4 regions of the Thauera chlorobenzoica genome follow, and region 1 is predicted to be linked to each of the others. Evidence: riboswitches for the same ligand, from Rfam matches in the RefSeq annotation. Region 1 holds a riboswitch; each other region holds the start of a gene.
The links. A riboswitch is a leader RNA that binds a small molecule or an ion and turns the genes downstream of it on or off. The one in region 1 is predicted to bind cobalamin.
Positions count from the first base shown of each region.

Region 2: another riboswitch for cobalamin. It lies ahead of Tchl_RS06190 (TonB-dependent receptor domain-containing protein); the one in region 1 lies ahead of bluB (5,6-dimethylbenzimidazole synthase).
Region 3: another riboswitch for cobalamin. It lies ahead of cbpA (modified peptide precursor CbpA); the one in region 1 lies ahead of bluB (5,6-dimethylbenzimidazole synthase).
Region 4: another riboswitch for cobalamin. It lies ahead of Tchl_RS06265 (energy-coupling factor ABC transporter permease); the one in region 1 lies ahead of bluB (5,6-dimethylbenzimidazole synthase).

Region 1 is NZ_CP018839.1:1,004,009-1,009,011, reverse strand. Features, by position in the region: gene nirB (nitrite reductase large subunit NirB) at 1-475, opposite strand, end outside; gene bluB (5,6-dimethylbenzimidazole synthase) at 760-1,500, opposite strand; cobalamin riboswitch at 1,550-1,744, opposite strand; gene rlmB (23S rRNA (guanosine(2251)-2'-O)-methyltransferase RlmB) at 1,757-2,509, opposite strand; gene rnr (ribonuclease R) at 2,502-5,003, opposite strand, start outside.
Region 2 is NZ_CP018839.1:1,301,281-1,306,283, forward strand. Features, by position in the region: gene Tchl_RS06170 (RNA-binding domain-containing protein) at 1-109, opposite strand, end outside; gene cobT (nicotinate-nucleotide--dimethylbenzimidazole phosphoribosyltransferase) at 149-1,195, opposite strand; gene Tchl_RS06180 (Uma2 family endonuclease) at 1,192-1,785, opposite strand; gene cobU (bifunctional adenosylcobinamide kinase/adenosylcobinamide-phosphate guanylyltransferase) at 1,819-2,367, opposite strand; cobalamin riboswitch at 2,511-2,739, shown strand; gene Tchl_RS06190 (TonB-dependent receptor domain-containing protein) at 2,873-4,702, shown strand; gene Tchl_RS06195 (FecCD family ABC transporter permease) at 4,775-5,003, shown strand, end outside.
Region 3 is NZ_CP018839.1:1,242,690-1,247,692, reverse strand. Features, by position in the region: gene amaB (L-piperidine-6-carboxylate dehydrogenase) at 1-1,175, opposite strand, end outside; cobalamin riboswitch at 1,328-1,516, shown strand; gene cbpA (modified peptide precursor CbpA) at 1,599-1,763, shown strand; gene cbpB (peptide-modifying radical SAM enzyme CbpB) at 1,760-3,148, shown strand; gene Tchl_RS05900 (DEAD/DEAH box helicase) at 3,220-4,557, opposite strand.
Region 4 is NZ_CP018839.1:1,316,777-1,321,779, forward strand. Features, by position in the region: gene Tchl_RS06250 (precorrin-8X methylmutase) at 1-366, opposite strand, end outside; gene Tchl_RS06255 (sirohydrochlorin chelatase) at 385-1,335, opposite strand; gene cobM (precorrin-4 C(11)-methyltransferase) at 1,332-2,156, opposite strand; gene Tchl_RS06265 (energy-coupling factor ABC transporter permease) at 2,156-2,794, opposite strand; cobalamin riboswitch at 2,976-3,197, opposite strand; gene Tchl_RS06270 (calcium/sodium antiporter) at 3,276-4,349, opposite strand; gene metK (methionine adenosyltransferase) at 4,479-5,003, opposite strand, start outside.

The DNA.
Region 1 (5,003 bases):
GCCCGGCGCCGATCACCACCGCGTGACGGTACCTGGCGGCGGCCTCGATCATCGCCTCGGTGTCGGCGATGTCGCGGTAGCCGAGCACCCCGGGCAGCTCGTTGCCGGGGATCGGCGGAATGAAGGGGGTGGAGCCGGTGGCCAGCAGCAGGCGGTCGTAGCCGGCCTCGGTGACGCTGCCGTCGGCGGCCTCGGCGATGACACGGCGGCGCACACGGTCGATTTTCGTCACCGTCCTGCCCGCATGCAGGGTGATGCCGTGCTCGCGGTACCAGGCCAGGTCGTTGAGCATGATCTCGGGCAGGGTCATCTCGCCGGCGAGCACCGGCGACAGCAGGATGCGGTTGTAGTTGCCGTGCGGTTCGGCGCCGAACACGGTGATGTCGTACAGGTCGGGCGCGAGCTTGAGCAGCTCTTCGAGGGTGCGCACGCCGGCCATGCCATTGCCGACGAGGACGAGGTTGAGCTTTTTCATGATTTTCTCCGCAGGGCTGGAACGATGGACGCTGGCGCAGCAAGCCGGACAATGTCCTCGGCTGTTCCACAGCATCAAACGTGCCAACTTCCCGAAAGCGGACGATCCAGCGGCTTCCGGGGATTCAGGGAGAAAATTTCAAGGCCTGTGCGCCGGGCGGCGCACAGCGGCAGTGCAGCAAAAACGGCCCGCGCACTGTACTTGTGCAGCGCCGCAAAGACGGCCGGAGGGGCCCGCTGGCGCGGCCCTCCGTGGCGCTCGGGCGGCCCTGCAGGGGCGGCGGATCAGCCGCGGGCAGGGTCGGCGTCGTCGAGACGGGCGAGCAGCGCGGTGCCGGCGGCGTCGGCCTCACCCTGCCAGCGATCGAAATGGAGCAGCTCGCCGAGCGCCAGGCGCGGCAGCCAGCCGGCGGCCTCGAGTTCGGGGCGGTCGTAGAAGTGGCTGACGTAGCCGATGCACAGGTAGGCCACCGGGATGATCTCGCGCGGGATCCCGAGCGCGTCGCGCAGCGCCTGCTGGTGGAAGATGCTGACCCAGCCCACCCCCAGCCCTTCGGCGCGCGCCGCCAGCCACAGGTTCTGCACCGCACACACCGAGCTGTAGAGGTCCATCGCGGCGATGTGGGTGCGCCCGACCACGACCGGGCCGTTGCGGCGGCGGTCGCAGGTGACGCACAGGTTGATCGGGGCTTCGAGGATGCCTTCGAGCTTGAGCTTGCGGTAGGTGGCGCGCTTGCCTTCCTCGAACATCAGCTCGGCTTCGGCGTGGGCGAGGCGAAAGGCCTGGTTCACCTTCTGCTTGACCTCGGGCGCACGCACGACGATGAAGTCCCACGGCTGCATGAAGCCCACCGAAGGCGCGTGATGGGCGGCGGTGAGCACCCGGGCGAGGACCTCGTCGGGCACCGGATCGGGCAGGAACTGGCCGCGCACGTCGCGCCGGGTGTGGATCGCGCGGTACACCGCGGCGCGTTCCTCGGCGCTGAATTGCGGATTGGTCTGGATGGATTGTGCAGGGCTGCTCATGAAGTATTCCCCTTGTCGTCGAGCAGTGGCCAGCCGCCGACCAGGCGGCTGCATAAAACGCTTCGGGGCCGGTCTTCCGGCTGCGGATCGTCTCGTCCGGGCGCCTTCCCGGTCCTCGCGGACCAGTGGCTGGACATGGCCTTGCCCGGACAATCCCCGTTACGGCGCTGGGCGCGCGGCGGATTCGAACCGCCTTCCCGATTCTCCCGCACACGACGCGGGCACCTCGAAGCAGAGCGTGCAGTTTAACAGCCGCTCAGGCGCGCTGGCGGCGGGCCTCGAACAGGCAGATGCCGCTCGCCACCGACACGTTCAGGCTGTCGACGCTGCCGTGCATCGGGATGCGGGCGAGCGCATCGCAGGTGTCGCGGGTGAGCCGGCGCAGGCCGTCGCCTTCGGCGCCGAGCACCCAGGCGACCGGCCCCTTCTGGTCGATGTCGTAGAGCGTCTTGTCGGCCTCGCTGGCGGCACCGATCACCCACACGCCGGCCTCCTGCATTTCGCGCAGCGCGCGCGCGAGGTTGGTGACGGTGACGTAGGGCACGATGTCGGCGGCGCCGCTGGCGACCTTGACCGCGGTGGCGTTGAGGCCGACGGCGCGGTCCTTGGGCGCGACCACCGCGTGCGCGCCGGCGGCATCGGCCACGCGCAGGCAGGCGCCGAGGTTGTGCGGGTCCTGCACGCCGTCGAGGACGAGGATCAGGGCGTTCTCGTCGAGGCCGTCGAGCACGTCGGCGAGCTTGATCTCGCGCCGGGTGGCGTCGACCTTGGCGACCACGCCCTGGTGGCGGCGGGTGCCGACCAGGCCGTCGAGCTTGTCGCCTTCGCTCTGGGTGATGCGCGCCCCGGCGGCCTCGGCCTGGGCGATGAACTTCTTCACCCGGGCGTCCTTGCGGTCAGCGCAGAGATGGATTTCCAGCACCGAATCGGGTGCATGACGCAGCTTGGCGGAGACGGCATGAAAGCCGTAGATCAGGCGGGTGGGTGCGTTCTCGGGTGCTTTAGCCACGGTCGGTGCCCTTTGCGGAAGTCTTGCGCCCGGCACGTCGGGCCGGCGCGGCGGTCGGAGTCGGGGTCGCGGATTCTAGCGCTTCAGCGACCGGCGCGGCGGCGGCCTTCTTCGCACGCGTCCTGCGGGGCCTGGGCGCGGCGACCTCGGGGGCTGCGACCGGGGCCTCGACCACGGGCGCGGGCGCGGCGGCCGGCTCGGCTGCGGCCTTCTTTGCACGCGCCTTGCGGGCTTTCGCCTCGGTGACCACCGGGGCGGCGGCGGCAAGCTCAACGGCCGGCGCGGCTGCAGGCTTCGTCGTGCGCTTGGTGCGTGGCCTCGGCCCGGCAGCCTCCGGGGCGGCAACCGGGGTGGCGACGACCGGGGCAGGCGCCGCCGTGGCGACCGCTTCGACGGCTGCCTTCTTCGCACGCTTGCTCCGGGTTTTGGGCTCGGCCACCTCGGCAGCGGTAGCCGGGGCCGCTACCGGGACTTCCACGGCGGCTGCGGGCGCGGACTCGACCACCGCCACCGCCTTGACCGTCGCCTTCTTTGCGCGGGTCTTGCCCGGCTTCGAGGCGGACGTTTCCGAAGCGACCGGGGCGGCGAGCGGCGCCGGCACGGCCGGCGCCGGCACAACCTCGACCACCGGCTCCGCAACGACTTTTCTGGTGCGCGGCTTGGGTGCCTTCTTGCCAGCCTCGGGCTGGATCGCGGCAGGCTCGGTCTCCGCGGCCTTCGCGGACGCCTTGAGCTCGGCCGGCAGTGGCCCCTCGATCAGGCGGAAATCGATCTTGTTGGTCGCCATGTCCACCCGCACCAGCTGCACCTTGAGCCGGTCGGAGAGGCGGAACTGCTTGGCGGTGCGTTCGCCCATCAATGCATGACGGGTCTCGTCGTAGTGGAAGTAGTCGCTGCCCAGATCCGAGATGTGCAGCAGCCCTTCGATGAAGATGTCGTCGAGGGCGACGAACAGGCCGAACGGCACCACCGCCGAGACGCTGCCGATGAACTCCTCGCCGACGCGGTCCTGCATGAAGTAGCACTTGAGGAACGCGACCACGTCGCGAGTGGCGTCGTCGGCGCGGCGCTCGGTCATCGAGCAGTGCAGGCCAATCTGCTCCCAGTCGCCGGGGCGGTACTGCTCGCCGGCGAGCGCGGCCTTGATGCCGCGGTGGATCAGCAGGTCGGGGTAGCGCCGGATCGGCGAGGTGAAGTGGGTGTAGGACTCGTAGGCCAGCCCGAAGTGGCCGACGTTGTCCGGGCTGTACATCGCCTGCTTGAGCGAGCGCAGCATCACTGTCTGCAGCAGCTGGGCGTCGGGGCGGTCCTTGACCTGTTCGAGCAGCCTGGCGAAGTCGCTCGCGCGCGGCTCGTCGCCGCCGCCCAGGCCGAGGCCGAACTCCTTGAGGAACTCGCGCAGCTTGGCAAGCTTGTCCTCGGAGGGCGAGTCGTGGATGCGGTACAGCGCCGGGTGTTCGCGGCCGGCGAGGAAGCCCGACGCGCACACGTTGGCGGCGAGCATGCATTCCTCGATCAGGCGGTGGGCGTCGTTGCGCACCTCGGGCACGATCTGCGCGATCTTGCCGTTGTCGTCGAAGATCATCCGTGTCTCGGTGGTCTCGAAGTCGATCGCGCCGCGCTTGGCGCGGGCCTTGAGCAGCACGCGGAAAAGCTTGTCGAGGTTCTCGAGGTGCGGCAGCAGCGCGGCGAGCTCCGCGCGCAGCGCCGGGTCCTGCGCGTACAGCGCCGCGGCCACCTGGGTGTAGGTCAGGCGTGCGTGCGACCAGATCACCGCCGGGTAGAAGCGGTAGGTCTTGATCTCGCCGGTGGCGGTGATGTTCATGTCGGCGACCATCGCCAGGCGCTCGACCTGCGGATTCAGCGAGCACAGCCCGTTGGACAGCTTCTCCGGCAGCATCGGGATGACGCGGCGCGGGAAGTACACCGAGTTGCCGCGATCGAAGGCGTCCTGGTCGAGCGCGCTGGCGGCATCGACGTAGTGCGACACATCGGCGATGGCGACGATCAGGCGGTAGCCCTTGCCCTGGCGCTCGCAATACACCGCATCGTCGAAATCCCTCGCGGTTTCGCCATCGATGGTGACCAGCGGCAGGGCGGTGAGATCCTCGCGGCCGGCCCAGTCCTTCTTGCGCACCTTGTCGGGCAGCTTGCGCGTCTGCGCCTTGGCCTCGGCAGAGAATTCGAAGGGCAGGTCGTGCTTCCTGAGCGCGATCTCGATCTCCATTCCGGGGTCGGCGTAGTTGCCGAGCACCTCGACGATGCGCCCGATCGGCTGGGCGAACTTGGTCGGCTGCTCGACCAGCTCGACGGTGACGATCTGGCCGGGTTCGGGCTTCTTGCGCCCACCCGGCGCGACCAGGATGTCCTGCGCCAGGCGGCGGTTCTCGGGCACCACGATCATCACCCCGTGTTCGTTGATGACGCGGCCGACGACGCGGGTATTGGCGCGTTCGAGGACCTCGACCAGCTTGCCTTCGGGACGGCCGCGGCG
Region 2 (5,003 bases), 300 kb from region 1:
TGACCATCAGTCCATCGAGCAAGGTAGAAAGCGCCGCCTGATTCATGCCCACCCCCTTGATGCACTTCACTTCAGTGGACGACGAGAGCGGTTTGAAGATCTGCTCCACGTTGATCTTGACCGCGCTGTTCTTGAATCCGGTTCCGCCTCAGCCCTTCTCGCTGACCCCGGCCGACTCGAAGCTCGCCATCTCGTTGAGGAAGTTCACCGCCGCCTGGACGAGGGGGTAGGCGAGTGCGGCGCCGGTGCCTTCGCCCAGGCGCAGGTCGAGCTCCATCAGCGGTTCGGCGCCGAGGAAGGCGAGCTGCACGCGGTGGCCGGGCTCCTGCGAGCGGTGGGCGAACACGCAGTAGGGCAGGATGGCGGGGGCGAGGGCGTGGGCGACGAGCAGGGCCGAGGTGACGATGAAGCCGTCGATCAGTAGCACCATGCGCTTTTCCGCGGCGCCGAGCATGGCGCCGGCCATCATCGCGATCTCCAGCCCGCCGTATTCGGCGAGCGCTTCGAGGGCGTCGGTCGGGTAGCCGCCGCGCGCCAGCGCCTGGCGCAGCAGGGCGCGCTTGCGCGCCAGGCCGGCGTCGTCCAGGCCGGTGCCGCGGCCGGTGACGGTGTCGAGGTCGGCGTCGCGCTCGGCGCCGATCAGGCAGTGGGTCAGCAGCGAGGCGGCGGCGGTGTTGCCGATGCCCATCTCGCCGAAGCCGATGCAGTTGCAGCCGTTGTCCGCCAGCGCGTGGGCGAGGCGGCGCCCGCGCGCGAGCGCGGCGTCGCGCTGTTCGGCGCTCATCGCCGGGCGTTCGAGGTAGTTGGCCGTGCCCGCGGCGATCTTGGCGTCGATCAGCGCGGGGCGGGGGGCGAACGCGTGATTGACGCCGGCATCGACGACGCTGAGGTTGAGGCCGAGCTGACGGCTGAAGACGTTGATCGCGGCGCCGCCGGCGAGGAAGTTCTCCACCATCTGCCAGGTCACGTCCTGGGGAAAGGCCGACACGCCGGCGCGCGCCGCGCCGTGGTCGGCGGCGAAGACGGCGAGGTGGGGCTGGCGCAGTGCGGGGGTCAGCGTCTGCTGGATCAGGCCGATCTGCAGCGCGAGCGCTTCCAGCCGGCCGAGCGCGCCGGGGGGCTTGGTCTTCTGGTCGATCTTGTGCTGGAGGGCAGGGGCGAGAGCGGAGTCGGGCGCGGCGATGTCGAAGTTCATGAGGGGGTGTCGGTGGTGGCGGAGTCGTCGGGAAGGTCGCGGTAGAGTTCGGCCAGCGCCAGCTCGAAGCCGAGCGCCGGAAGGTTGAGGGCAGCGCGGCCGCCGCTGGCTTCGCTCAGCAGCCAGCCGCCGTCGTCGCGGCGCGTGTAGCACTCGACGTGGGCGTGGTCCTGCGACAGGAAGAGCACCGTGCGCAGGCCGGGAAAACGGCGGTAGGCCTCGAACTTGCGGCCGCGGTCGTAGGCTTCGGTGGACGGCGACAGCACTTCGGCGATCAGCGCCGGGTCTTCCTTGACCTGGCGGCGGGCGCGGTCGGCATCCGCGCAGCTGACGAAGACGTCGGGGTAGAACAGGCTGTCGTCCGCGGCCAGGCGTAGGCGCACGTCGGTCATGAACACGCTGCAGCGGGTGCCGGCCAATGCGTTGCGCAGAGCGAAGGCCGTGTTCAGGCAGATCGTGTTGTGCACGTCGGTGCCGCCGGCCATGGCGAAGGCCTCGCCGTCGACGAATTCCCAGCGCTCGGGCTGTTGCCCCTCCCAGGCGAGGAATTCGTCCAGGTTCATGGCGCGCTTTGCGGCGGGCAGGCTCAAGTCGTGCTCCTCGGTTGGCGTCCAGGGCGCAGTTTAGCCCTGCTTGAGCACCAGCGGCAGGCCGGCGGCGACGAACACCACCTGGGCGCAGCACGCCGCCACCGCCTGGTTGAGCCGCCCGGCCTCGTCGCGGAACAGGCGCCCGAGCGGGGTTTCCGGCACCAGGCCGAGGCCGACCTCGTTCGCCACCAGGATCACCCGCCCGGGCAGGGTGGGGAGGACGGCAAGGAGCGCGCCGCGCTCGTCGCGAAAGCGCGGCAGGGCCTCGGCTTCGGCGCCGGGGGGCAGGGCCTCGGCACCGGCGAGGAGGTTGGCGAGCCACAGCGTCAGGCAGTCGACGACCAGGCAGCGTCCGGGTGCGGCCTCGCGGCGCAGCGTGGCGGCGAGCGCCAGCGGCGCTTCGACGGTGCGCCAGGCGGCGGGACGGTCGGCGCGGTGGCGGCGGATGCGCGCCGCCATCTCGTCGTCGAGCGCCTCGGCGGTGGCGATGACGGTGACGGCGAGGCCGGAGGCGGCGGCGCGGCGCTCGGCCTCGCCGCTCTTGCCCGAGCGCGCGCCGCCCAGGATCAGTTCGGCGCTCATCGGATCAAGGGCTTGGGTTGTGCTTGAGGTGTGGCCGTACGGCCTCGTTCGGTGGCATGTGCGGGTGGGCAGGTTCGATGGCTCTGCAGGATTGCGTCCGGGACGGTATCATCCATTCCCATTGCCCCGGAAGGGGCAACGCGTTATCGGTGCCCGCGGGCGGTTCTCGCCCCGGGTTAAACGGGAAACAGGTGCGCGGCCCATCGCTGGAACGATGGCCGCAATGCCTGTGCTGCCCCCGCAACGGTAAGTGCGCGCAAGGCGGATCACGCAGCCACTGGGACACCCTCCCGGGAAGGCGATCCGCTGCGACCGGCCCATCGGCCGGTACAGCGCCCGAGCCCGGAGACCGGCCGAACGCGATTTGGCGGATGTGCCGCGGGGTGGTGGCGACGGGCGCGGGTTTTCCTGCTCGGTTCGGTGCGCTCTCGCTCCCGGTACGTCCATGTGCAGCTGCCATGACGTGCGGGGACGCGCGGCATGGCGAATGGAGTCCCCCGTTCAAATGAAAACCCGCCTTTCCGCGCTCGTTTCGGCGTGCGCGCTCGCTTACCCGTTTGTCCCGGCCCAGGCCGACGACCCCCAGCTCGACCACGTCGTGGTCACCGCGACCCGCCAGGAAAGCAAGGTCGACGACTTGCTCGCCGACGTCACCGTGGTCACCCGTGAGCAGATCGAGCGCCTGGGCGACACCACCTTGGCGCAAGTGCTGTCCCGCACCGCCGGGGTGTTCGTCACCGACGGCGGCCTGCCGGGCAAATCCGCTTCGGTGCTGATCCGCGGTACCGACAGCGGGCACGCGTTGCTGCTCATCGACGGCATGCCGGTCACCTCGGCCACCCTCGGGCAGGCGCCGTTCGAGACCCTGAATGCGGCCGAAATCGAGCGCATCGAGATCCTGCGCGGCCCGGCCTCGTCGCTGTACGGCTCGGAGGCGATCGGCGGCGTGGTCCAGGTGTTCACCCGCCGCGGCCAGGGCCCGGCCCGGCCGCGGCTGGCGCTGCGCTACGGCAGCCACGACACGCGCGACCTGCAGGCCGGCGTTGCGGGTGGAACCGAGCAATGGTCATACGCGCTGTCGGCCAGCCGGCTCCAGACCGATGGCATCTCGGCGACGCGCGGCCCGAGCGCCAATCCCGACCGCGACGGCTACAAGAACAGCGCCGCTTCGGGCAGCCTGCAGTGGCGCCCGGCCGAGGGCCATGAGCTCGGCGTGCACGTGCTGCGCTCCGCCGACGAGAACCACACCGACGGCGACTTCGATTTCGACAACCACACCGACAACGACATCCTGAGCTGGAACGCCTACACGCGAAACCGGCTGGGCGAGCGGTGGACGTCCACGCTGCGGGTGGGGGCGATGGAATACGCTTCCGACAACTTCCGTCCCGGGGCCAAGGACCGCTTCGTCACCGATACCGGGCTCGTCTCCTGGCAGAACGACATCCGCACGGCGTGGGGCACCTGGCTCGCCGGCATCGAGCAGCAGCGCCAGGAGGTCGATACCAGCGGTGCCCTGGTGGTCGATTCGCGGACCACCGATTCGGCTTTCCTGGGCTGGACCGCCGCGTTCGGCGCGCACGGCGTGCAGGTCAACCTCCGCCACGACGACATCGAACGCTTCGGCAGCGAGAAGACCTGGTCGGCCGCCTACGGCTACCAGCTCACCGAGGCACTGCGCGCCTTCGCCTCGCTGGGGACGGCGTTCAAGGCGCCCAGTTTCAACGACCTGTACTATCCGGTGAGCTGCTTTTCCTTCGGCTGTTTCGGCGGCAATCCGGACCTCGCGCCGGAGTCGGCGCGCAACCGTGAGGTCGGCCTCGCCTGGGAGCGTGCCGGCGAGGAAGTGCGCGTGGTCTACTTCGACAACCGGATCTCCGACCTCATCGACTGGGGCTTCACCCCGGAGAACATCGGCAAGGCCAGGATCCGCGGCCTGACCGCCAGCTACCGCGGCCGCGCGCAGGCCTGGCAGTGGAACGTGGTGGCCGATCTCCTCGATCCGCGCGACGAGCAGACCGACAATGTGCTGCGCCGGCGCGCCCGCCAGCGCCTGCTCGCCGGAGTCGATTACAGCGTCGGTGCGTGGACCGTCGGCGGCCAGTGGACCGCGGTCGGTGCGCGCTACGAGGATTCCGCCAACGATCAACGGATGGGCGGCTATGGCCTGGTCGATCTGTTCGCCCGTTACCGCTTCGACAAGGAGTGGACGCTGGAAGCGCAGCTCAAGAATGCGGGCGACAAGGACTACGTGCTCGAGCGCGGCTACCAGAACACGGTGTTCGCGACCGAAGGGCGTACCGCCTTCGTCGGCCTGCGCTACACCCCGCGCTGAGCCCCGGTGGCCGTGTTCCGCCCGCCTTCAGTCCACGGCCCCGCGCTTGCCGGACGGCGGGCGCGGGTCGTCATCGCCGGGCTTGCGCTGTCGGCGGTGCTGGCCCTGCTGTGGGCCTTGTCGGCGGGTGAGCTCGACATTCCGGCGGGCACCGTGTTCGGCGCCCTGTTCGGCAGTGAGCAGGGCATGTCCGCCGCGATCATCCGCGAACTGCGCCTGCCGCGCGCGGTCGCCGCCTTCGTCTGCGGCGGCCTGCTCGCCACCGCCGGCGCGCTGATGCAGGTGCTGCTGCGCAATCCGC
Region 3 (5,003 bases), 240 kb from region 1:
AGCACGGGGGCGAACACTTCCTCGCTGCTGTTGCGCACCGCCGGCCCGTGCTCGACCAGCGCCGGGCGCACGTACCAGGCACGGGGGAAGCGCTCGGCCAGCACCCGTTCCCCACCCCACACCGACGCCCCCTGCGCGCGCGCCGCGGCGAGCGCCGCCTGCATCCGCTCGAAAGCGCCGCGATCGATCAGCGGGCCGACCAGGGTGGCGGCTTCGCGCGGATCACCGACCACGATCCGTGCGTAGGCCGCGCGCAGGCGCGACAGCAGCGCCGCACGCACCCGCGCATGGACGAACAGCCGCCGCGTGCTGGTGCAGCGCTGGCCGGCGGTGCCGACGGCGCCGAACACGATCGCGCGCAAGACCAGTTCGAGATCGGCGCTGGGGGTGACGATCACCGCATTGTTGCCGCCCAGTTCGAGGATGCTGCGCCCGAAGCGCTGCGCGATGCGCGGTGCCAGCACGCGCCCCATCGCGCAGCTGCCGGTCGCGCTGACCAGCGCCAGGCGGCGGTCGTCGGCCAGCAGCAGGGCGAGCTCGGGGCCGCCCGGCAGCACCGCGGACAGGCCCGCAGGCACGTCGTCCATGCCGGCGGCGGCCTGCTCCAGCAGGTGCTGGCAGGCCAGCGCGCACAGCGGCGTCCGCTCCGACGGCTTCCACACGATCGCATCGCCGCACACCAGCGCCAGCGCCGCGTTCCACGCCCACACCGCGACCGGAAAGTTGAACGCGGTGACGATGCCGATCACCCCGAGCGGGTGCCAGCTCTCGCGCAGCGCATGGCCCGGGCGTTCGGAGGCGATGGTGAGACCGTGGAGCTGGCGCGACAGGCCGACGGCGAAGTCGCAGATGTCGATCATCTCCTGCACCTCGCCTTCACCTTCACTGCGGACCTTGCCGCACTCGAGGGTGACGAGCGCGCCGAGGCTCGCCTTGTGCTCGCGCAGCAGCGCGCCGAAGCGGCGCACCAGCTCGCCGCGGCGCGGCGCCGGCACCTGCCGCCAGGCGGCAAAGGCAGCGGCGGCCCGGGCAATGCGGTCCTCGGCCCCGGCCGGGGAAGCGAATGCGATCCGCGCCAGCACGCTGCCATCGATCGGCGAGATCACCGTCTGCCCGCCCCTCGCGAGCATGCCGGGGTCGAGGCCCAGACGGGCACAAAGAGTCCTTGCATCCATGTCGTGTCCTCCGCTGCATGTGCAGGCTGCGCGCACCGCGGCGCTGCAGCGCCGGCACGCTCCTGCAGCGTCGGACCGGCCCGCGCGGCGATGGTGCCGGACGGCGGTGGATGGGGATGGATGGCGCTTGACCCCGAGCACGGCCCTCACGGACAATCGGACCTCCTTTCGGTTCGACGAAACGGAACACGGTGCAAATCCGTGGCGGGCCCGCCGCTGTATCCGGGGACGGGCGCTGCAAGGTCGACAGACCGGCCACTGGCGGGGACCACCCCGCCGGGAAGGCGCAGCGCTACGGCTGATCCGGGAGCCAGAAGACGTGTCGAACCGCGGAGGAGTCCAGGCAAGGGCTCCGGCCGAGCGCATGCGCAAGCGTGCCCTCGGCCGGAGCCCTTTTTGTTTTTCCGATTCGAGGATCCGATCATGAAACCGACCCACACTCTCCCTGCCGTAGCACCCTGCTCGCCCGCCCCTGCCGCCACCGGCGTGGCCGCACCCGCGCCCACCCTCGCCGTGCGCAAGAGCTGCAACCCCGACGGCATCGGCCTGTCGCACTACGTGCTGATGGACCGGAAGGCGGCAAAATGAGGGCCGCCCCACTCCCGGGGAGCGCCCCACTCCCGCCGCCGGGCCCGCGGCTGATCCCGGTCGACATCGGCCACCCGGTCTACGCCGCCCTCACCGATCCGGCGACCGCATTCTGGGCGCTGGTGGACAAGACCCGGGTCGATGCCGAGCTCGCCGGCGGCCCGCTGCTCGACGGCTACCGCGCCCATTTCGACGAGTTCGCCCGCGAACTGCATGCGCTGCGCTTCGGCCTCAAGCCTTCCGGCGTGTATCTGAACCCGACCGAGCGCTGCAACCTCGACTGCCGCTACTGCTACCTGCCCGGCGAGCAGCGCAGCGGCGGCAGCCACATGCCGGCGCAGACCCTGCTCGACTCGCTGCAGGCGCTGAAGGACTACTTCGCGTCGACGATGGGCGACAGCGGGCGCAAGCCGCGCGCGATCTTCCACGGCGCCGAGCCGCTGATGAACAAGGACGCGGTGTTCGCCGCGATCGACGCCTTCGGCGACGACTTCGCCTTCGGCGTGCAGACCAACGGCACCCTCCTCGACGACGCGGCGATCGCCTTCCTCACCGCGCGCAACGTCAGCATCGGGCTGTCGCTCGACGGCCCGGCCGCCGCGATCACCGATGCCACCCGGCGCACCTGGGGAGGCCACAGCGTGCACGGCAAGGTACTGGCGGCGATGGAAAAACTGCGCGGCTACGGCTCGTGGAGCGTGATCACCACCTGCACCGGGGAGAACCTGCCGTGGCTGAGCGAGATGATCGAGCTCTTCCACGCCCACGAAGTGCCGACCTGCATGCTCAACACCGTGCGCTGCACGCTGCCCGGCGCGCGCGGGGTGAAGCCGGCCGATGCCGACATGGGGCGCGCCTTCTTCGCCGCGCTCGACCGCAGCCACGCGCTCTACCGGGACAGCGGGCGCAAGCTGGTGGTGGCGAACTTCGCCAACATCGTGCTCGCGATCCTGGCGCCGAGCGCACGCCGCCTGATGTGCGACATCTCACCCTGCGGCGGCGGGCGCGCCTTCTTCGCGCTTGCCGCCGACGGCGGCCTCTACCCGTGCAGCGAGTTCATCGGCCTGCCGCGCTTCAACGGCGGCAAGCTGCTCGATGGCGGCGTCGAAGCAGCCCTCGTCTCGCCGGCGTTCCGCCCGGTGATCGAGCGCGACGTGGACCGCTTCAGCCCCTGCGCCGAGTGCGCGATCCGCCATTTCTGCGGTTCGCCCTGTCCGGCCGAGGCGCACGAGATGAATGGCGGCATGGGCCGTACCGGCGCATTCTGCGAGTTCTACAAGGAGCAGGTCCGTTACGCCCTGCGCCTGATCGCCGACGGCAAGGCCGACGATTTCCTGTGGGACGGCTGGGACGAGGGCACGCAGACCACTTTCCAGCTGCAGTAGGGTCGCGCGGGCAGAAGACGAAAAAAATCCAGCATTACGCGGGATTTTTTTCTGTGGGCGCAGGGCGGGTGTCAGCCGCGCGAACCGCGCTCGCGCCGGTCGCCGAAGCCGCGATCGCCGCGGCCGGAAGGCTGGCCATCGCGGCCGAAGCCCCCACCGCTGCGCCGGCCGTCGCCGCCGCCAGGACGACCATAACCGCCCCCCGGCTTGGCACCGCTGCCGAAGCGCCGACCGCCGTTGCCGGCCGGGCGCGGCGCAGACGGCTTGCGCGGCGAAGGTTCCATGCCGGGAATGGTATGCACCGCGAGGCGGTCGCCGGTGAAGCGCTCGATGGCACGGATCAGGCCGGTCTCGCGCGGGCCGGACAGGGTGATCGCGATCCCGTCGCGACCGGCGCGACCGGTGCGGCCGATGCGGTGCACGTAGTCCTCGGCCTGGCGCGGCGGATCGAAGTTGATGACGTGGCTGATGCCGGCAACGTCGATGCCGCGCGCGGCGACGTCGGTCGCCACGAGCACGCCGATGCGGCCCTGGCGCAGGCGGTCGAGGGTGCGGTTGCGCTGGGTCTGGTGCATGTCGCCATGCAGCGCGGCAGCGGCGATGCCCTTTTCCTGGAGCGATAGCGACAGCTCGTCGGCACTGCGCTTGGTGGCGGTGAACACCACCGCCTGGTTCATGCCGTTTTCACCGAGCAGGGCCTCGAGCAGGCGGTTCTTGTGGCCGAGGTCGTCGGCGAACATCAGGCGCTGCTCGATCTGGCCGCGGTCCTGCTGGGCGACCTCGATCTCGATGCGCTCGGCGTCGCGGGTCATGCGCGCTGCCATGCTGCCGACCACACCGTCGAGGGTGGCGGAGAACAGCAGGGTCTGGCGCTTGCCCGGGGTGGCGGCGACGATGGCGTCGATGTCTTCGGCAAAGCCCATGTCGAGCATGCGGTCGGCTTCGTCGAGGATCAGCACTTCGACGTCGGACAGCCTGAGCTTGCGCCGGTTGAGGTGATCGAGCAGACGGCCGGGCGTGGCGACGACAACGTCGCACTGGCGCTGCAGCTGCTTGACCTGGGCGAACATCGGCGCGCCGCCGACGAGGCAGGCGGTGTTGAGCCAGCGCAACCCCTTGCCGTAGGTCTGGACCGCCTTTTCGACCTGCTGGGCGAGTTCGCGGGTGGGGGTCAGCACCAGCACGCGCGGCCCGGCGCCCGGCGCCGGACGGCGGTCGACGAGCTTGTTCAGCGCCGGCAGCGTGAACGCGGCGGTCTTGCCGCTGCCGGTATGGCTGGAGACGAGCAGGTCGCGCCCGGCGAGGGCGGCGGGAATGGCCTGCTGCTGCACCGGAGTAGGCGTGGTGTAGCCGCTCTGCTCGATGGCCTTGAGGAGTTCTGCGGCAAGGCCGAGGTTCTGGAACGTCATGGTTCTTCCTGTCATTCTGGCCGCCACTGCAGCGGCGACCGGGTTCGGCGCGCATCCGGGATGCGGGCCGCAATGGCATCGCGCCGCGGCGAACCGGCAAAGGCCGGTGCGCTACGTGGAATCGCAAAGGCGACGAACGCGCGATGGGCGTGGCCGGTCTGGCCAGCACCGGTCGCAAAGACCGGGCCGGAAAGACCGCGCATCGGCACCAACCGGTTGTCACGAGCCAGACGATCGGAAGAACGAATGGGAATTCGACGGGGGGTCGGAGGCGATGGGGCTGTGGTTACAGTCCCTCGGGCCGGATATGCGGAGATGGCGGACGCTCCGGTCCGCGGCAAAAACCGCGATGGCCCTTCTGCTGCATTGCACAACGGCGCGCAGTATAACCCCTTTCCACGCCACTGTCGCCGAAAAAACACATCAAAGGGCCTGAACACAACAAA
Region 4 (5,003 bases), 310 kb from region 1:
GGTGCGCGCGGCCTCGATCACGTCGGGGTCGGAGATGAACTCGTGGGGGGTGAGGCCGAAATGCGCGAGCCGGCTCTTCGACAGCCCGACGCAGATCATCTCGACGTCGGCGACGATCGGCGTGCCGCCGGCAAGGATCGCCGCCAGCCCGGCCTCGACCGCATGCGGGTGGAATTCGGTGAGGCCGTTGAACTCGAAGTCGGCGTTGGCGTGGATCATGCGGCGCACGACCGGCCATTGCCCCGCGGTGTAGGCGTGCGCCCCGGCCTCGGCGTCGATGATGGAAAAGGAATCGTGCTCGATTGCACGGCCGGCGGCGGTGAGCTGCTCGGTGACGGTGTTGGCGTGCAGGTTGCTGGCGTGCATGGGCGAATGCCTCCGTGCTCAGGCGTGGGCGGAATGGGGATGAGGGTGGGCGTGCGCGTGAGGGGCGTGCCCGGCCGTGCAGCCAGGGTCGGCGTGCGGGTCGCCGTGATCGCAGGCGGTGTGGCGGTGGTCGTGCAGGTGCTCGTCCTCGGCGGCGAGGCGGTAGCGGCAGCCGTCGCACTCGAGCAGGCCGTGGCCGGCGCCCCCGCCGTCGGCGTCCGCGCAACCCTCGGCCACGCGCGCGTCGACCAGGGTGAAGATGCCCTCGTCGAAGCCGAAGTGGGTGCCGAGGGCGAAGGCGAGCTGCGGGTACTGGCGCTGCAGGCGCTCGACCTGGGCGCGGATGCGCTCCATCAGCACGCCGGTGAAGAGATACACCGGCACGATGCAGATCTGCGTCATGCCGAGCCGGGCCTGGCGCTGGACCACGGTTTCGAGCCGCGGCCAGGTCACGCCGGTGAAGGCGAGATCGACCAGCTCGTGGTCGCCGTCCTCGAACAGCCAGCGCGCCATCTTGGCGAGCTCGCCGTTGGCGCCGGCGTCCGAGGAGCCGCGGCCGAGCAGCACCACGCCGGTGGTGCGCGGGTCGGGCTGGTCGAGCCGGCGCATCAGGCGATCGAGCTGGCCGCGCAGCACGGCGAAGAGCTCGCGCCCCATGCCGAGGTGGCGGGTGCAGGCGAAGTCGACGCCGGGGTGGCGCGCGCGGGCGCGCTCGAGCGCGGCCGGCAGCTCCATCTTGACGTGGCCGGCGGCGTTGAGGATGAAGGGGATCGCGAGCACGCGGCGGGTGTCATGCGCGGCGCGGTCGAGGCCTTCGTCGAGCAGCACCTCGGCGTGCTCGATGAAGCAGGTCTCGATGCGCCAGCCGGGATGGCGTTCGCGCCATTGCGCGGCGAAGTGCAGGATCTCCTGGTTGCCCTCGCGCTTGCGCGAGCCGTGGCCGACGAGGAGCAGGGCGGTGTCGTTCATGCGGGATTTCCGGTGGGCGCGCTGGTCTCTGCGGCTGCGGCCGCCTTGCGGAAGCGGTGGCCGAAGCCGGGGTCGTAGAGCTTCGAGCGCGCGATGTCGGGCCACAGGCGCGCACCGAGCGCGGGGCTGGCGAGGATCATGGCCTGGCTGGCGATCTTCTCGTCCTGGCAGCGGCGCTTGATGTCGGCCAGCGTGCCGCGCACGATCTTCTCCGCGCCCGGCCAGCTCGCCTTGTGCACCACCACGATGGGCGCCTCCTCCGGCCAGCCGGCGGCGCGCAGCGCGCGCTGCACCTCGTGCAGCAGGGTGATCGACAAGAAGATGCACAGCGTCGTGCGGTGGGCGGCGAGCGCCTCCAGCTCCTCGCCCGCAGGCATCGGGGTGCGGCCGGCGACGCGGGTGAGGATGACGGTCTGGGTGAGCTCGGGCAGGGTCAGGGTCTCGCCGGCCGCCGCGGCCGCGGCCATCGCCGAGGACACGCCCGGCACCACCCGCCAGGGGATGCCGGCAGCGTCGAGCGGGCGGGTCATCTCGACCAGCGCGCCGTACAGGCCGGGGTCGCCAGTCTGCAGGCGCACCACGGTCTCGTGGCGGGCGCAGGCCTCGGCCAGCCAGGCGCTCATCTCTTCGAGCGTCATGTCTTTCGAGTCGCGGACCTCGCAGCCCGGCGGCGCGTACTGCGTGGCCGTGCGATCGACGAGCGAGCCGGCGAACAGAATTGCGCCCGCCTGCTCGAGCAGGCGGCGACCCTTCACCGTGATCAGGTCCGGGTCGCCGGGGCCGGCGCCGACGAACCAGACCGTGCCGGGCCGGCCGCTCATCAGCCGCGCGCCGGGACGGCGAAGCAGAGCTGGACCAGCGGACGGTGGGCCTGCGACTGCAGCAGCCTGACCACCGCCACCGTCAGCACCGGCTCGATCAGCACCACCGGCAGGTAGGCGGCGGCGAAGCTCATCCACGCCGCGAAGGGTGTGGCGGTTTCCCCCATCGCCAGCCAGAAGCCGACCATCAGCGCGACGCCGGCGTAGTAGCTGGCATCGAGCTTCAGCACCGAGCCGATCTCGGTGGCGGCGCCGGCGGCGAGCTTGCGGCCCAGCGTGGCGTGCAGCGCGAGCAGCGGCACGGCGAGCGACAGGAAGTTCACCCCCAGGTGGAGCAGGTCGGCGGGCTCGAAGATCACGCCCTGCAGCAGCAGGCCGAGGCCGAAGCCGAGCAGGGTGGGGACGAAGCCGAGGGCGAGGTAGATCGGCATCGCGCCGATGAAGTGCAGCTCCGACGCGCCCGCGGGCAGGTGGAAGCTCTGCATGAAGACGGAGAAGAACAGCGCCGCGAGCAGCGTGCGCAGGATGTGCTGCGGTTTCCTGAGCAGCTGCGGCGCCTGGGCGGCGATGAGTGAAGCGGCGGCGAGGTTGGCGGCGGCGATCTTGGCGCCGGAAAGGATGCCCGGTTCGATGTGCATGGTGACTCCCCACGAGTGCGTCGATAAGGATGCGGACACCGGTGTGGGGGTATGCGGACGGAACCGTGGCGCGGCAGGGTCGCGACCAGGCGGACAGCATGTACAGCGGATTCGGCTGGAAGCCGGACGCATGCGGCCGGCGGCAGACCAGTCGGATCGAACCCTCACCCCGGGGTCACACATCACGAAACTCGATCGGGCCGGTCTTCTGGCTTGCCTTCTTCCTCGTCCACCGGCCTTCCCGAGCGCAAGGCTCAGTGGCGTGTTGGCGGAGTCGTCAGGCTCACAGCAGCGGGGGCTGCGCCGGACTGGCTGAAACGCGCGGGTTTCAGCGTCACCGGACTTCCCGTTTCACTCCGTCCTGCGGCTGCAGGGCGGAGCACCCGGATCGAATGCGGATGCAGCTTAATCGAGAGGGGCGATGTTGCGCAAGCGGGGGCGCGGGCTTGCGCGGCGGCGGCGCGCTCCCCGGGGAGGCGGTTCAGTGCCTGCTGCCGTTGTGGCGCACCAGGCTGACCGCCAGGGTGATCACGGTGAGCGGCATCACGTAGCCGAGCATGATGCTGGAGAACGTGGGCAGGCTGTCGTGCTGCTGGGCCTGGAGTGCCAGCCAGGCGGTGTAGGCGGCGTAGTAGCCGAGGAAGACACCGCCTTCCCAGCGTGCGATCTCGCGCCCGGTGATCATGATCGGCAGGCAGGCGAAGGCGACTGCGAGCATCACCCACAGGTCGAAGTTGCGCGCCGCCTCCGAGACCGGCAGGCCGGCGCCCGAGGCGATGCCGGCGGCGCCGAGCACGGCGAGGATGTTGAAGACGTTGCTGCCGACGACGTTGCCCACGGCGATGTCGCGCTGGCCGCGCATCGCGGCGACGATCGAGGTGGCGATTTCGGGCATCGACGTGCCGACGGCGACGATGGTGAGGCCGATCACCAGGTCGCTGACGCCGAAGGCGCGGGCGAAGGCGACCGCGGCGTCGACCAGCCAGTCGGCGCCCACCACCAGCATCGCCAGGCCGATCGCGATCAGCGCCAGCTGCACGCTCCAGTGGCGGTCCCAGGTCGAGGTCGGAATCCCGGTTTCGAATTCGTCCTGGACGCCTTTCGAGGCACGCCGCGACTGCACCACCAGGAACAGGGTGTAGGCGAGCACGAGGCCGAAGAGGATGACCGATTCGAGCAGGCTCAGCCGGCCGTCGAGGGCCATCACCACGAGCAGCACCGAGACCCCGATCATGATCGGGATTTCCTGGCGGATGATCTGCTCGTCCACCAGCAGCGGCGTGATCAGCGCCGAAATGCCGAGGATCAGCAGGATGTTGGCGATGTTGCTGCCGACCACGTTGCCGATCGCCAGGTCGGGACTACCGGCCAGCGCCGATCCGACCGATACCGCCATTTCCGGTGCGCTGGTGCCGAACGCGACCACGGTCAGGCCCACCACCAGCGGTGACACGCCGAAGGATGTGGCCAGCCGCGAGGCGCCGCGCACCAGCAGTTCCGCGCCGGCGACGAGGACGACGAGACCGAGGATGAACATCAGGACTTGCTGGAGCATGGGCTGTACGAAAGAAGATCGATGAAGGTCTGGATGCAGCCGGCGGTGGCGATTCGCCGTGCCAGGGGCGGCCCCGGGCGCAGGCGATGTGCGGTCCCGCCTGCGCCCGGGGTCATGCGTGCGTGCAGCTTACAGCCCGGCGTCGGCGCGCAGCGCGGCGGCCTTGTCGGTCTGCTCCCAGGTGAACTCCGGCTCGTCGCGGCCGAAGTGGCCGTAGGCGGCGGTCTTGCCGTAGATCGGGCGCAGCAGGTCGAGGGTCTGGATGATCGCCTTCGGGCGCAGGTCGAAGTGCTTGCCGATCAGGGCGGCGATGCGGTCGTCGGCGATCCTGCCGGTGCCGAAGGTGTCGACCATCAGCGACACCGGGCGCGCCACGCCGATCGCGTAGGCGACCTGCACCTCGCACTTGTCGGCGAGCCCGGCGGCGACCACGTTCTTGGCCACGTAGCGGCCGGCGTAGGCGGCCGAGCGGTCGACCTTCGACGGGTCCTTGCCCGAGAACGCGCCGCCACCGTGGTGGGCGGCGCCGCCGTAGGTGTCGACGATGATCTTGCGCCCGGTGAGGCCGCAGTCGCCGTGCGGGCCGCCGATGACGAAGCGCCCGGTGGGGTTGATCAGGTAGCGGACGTCGCCGCCCATCAGCTCCTTCGGCAG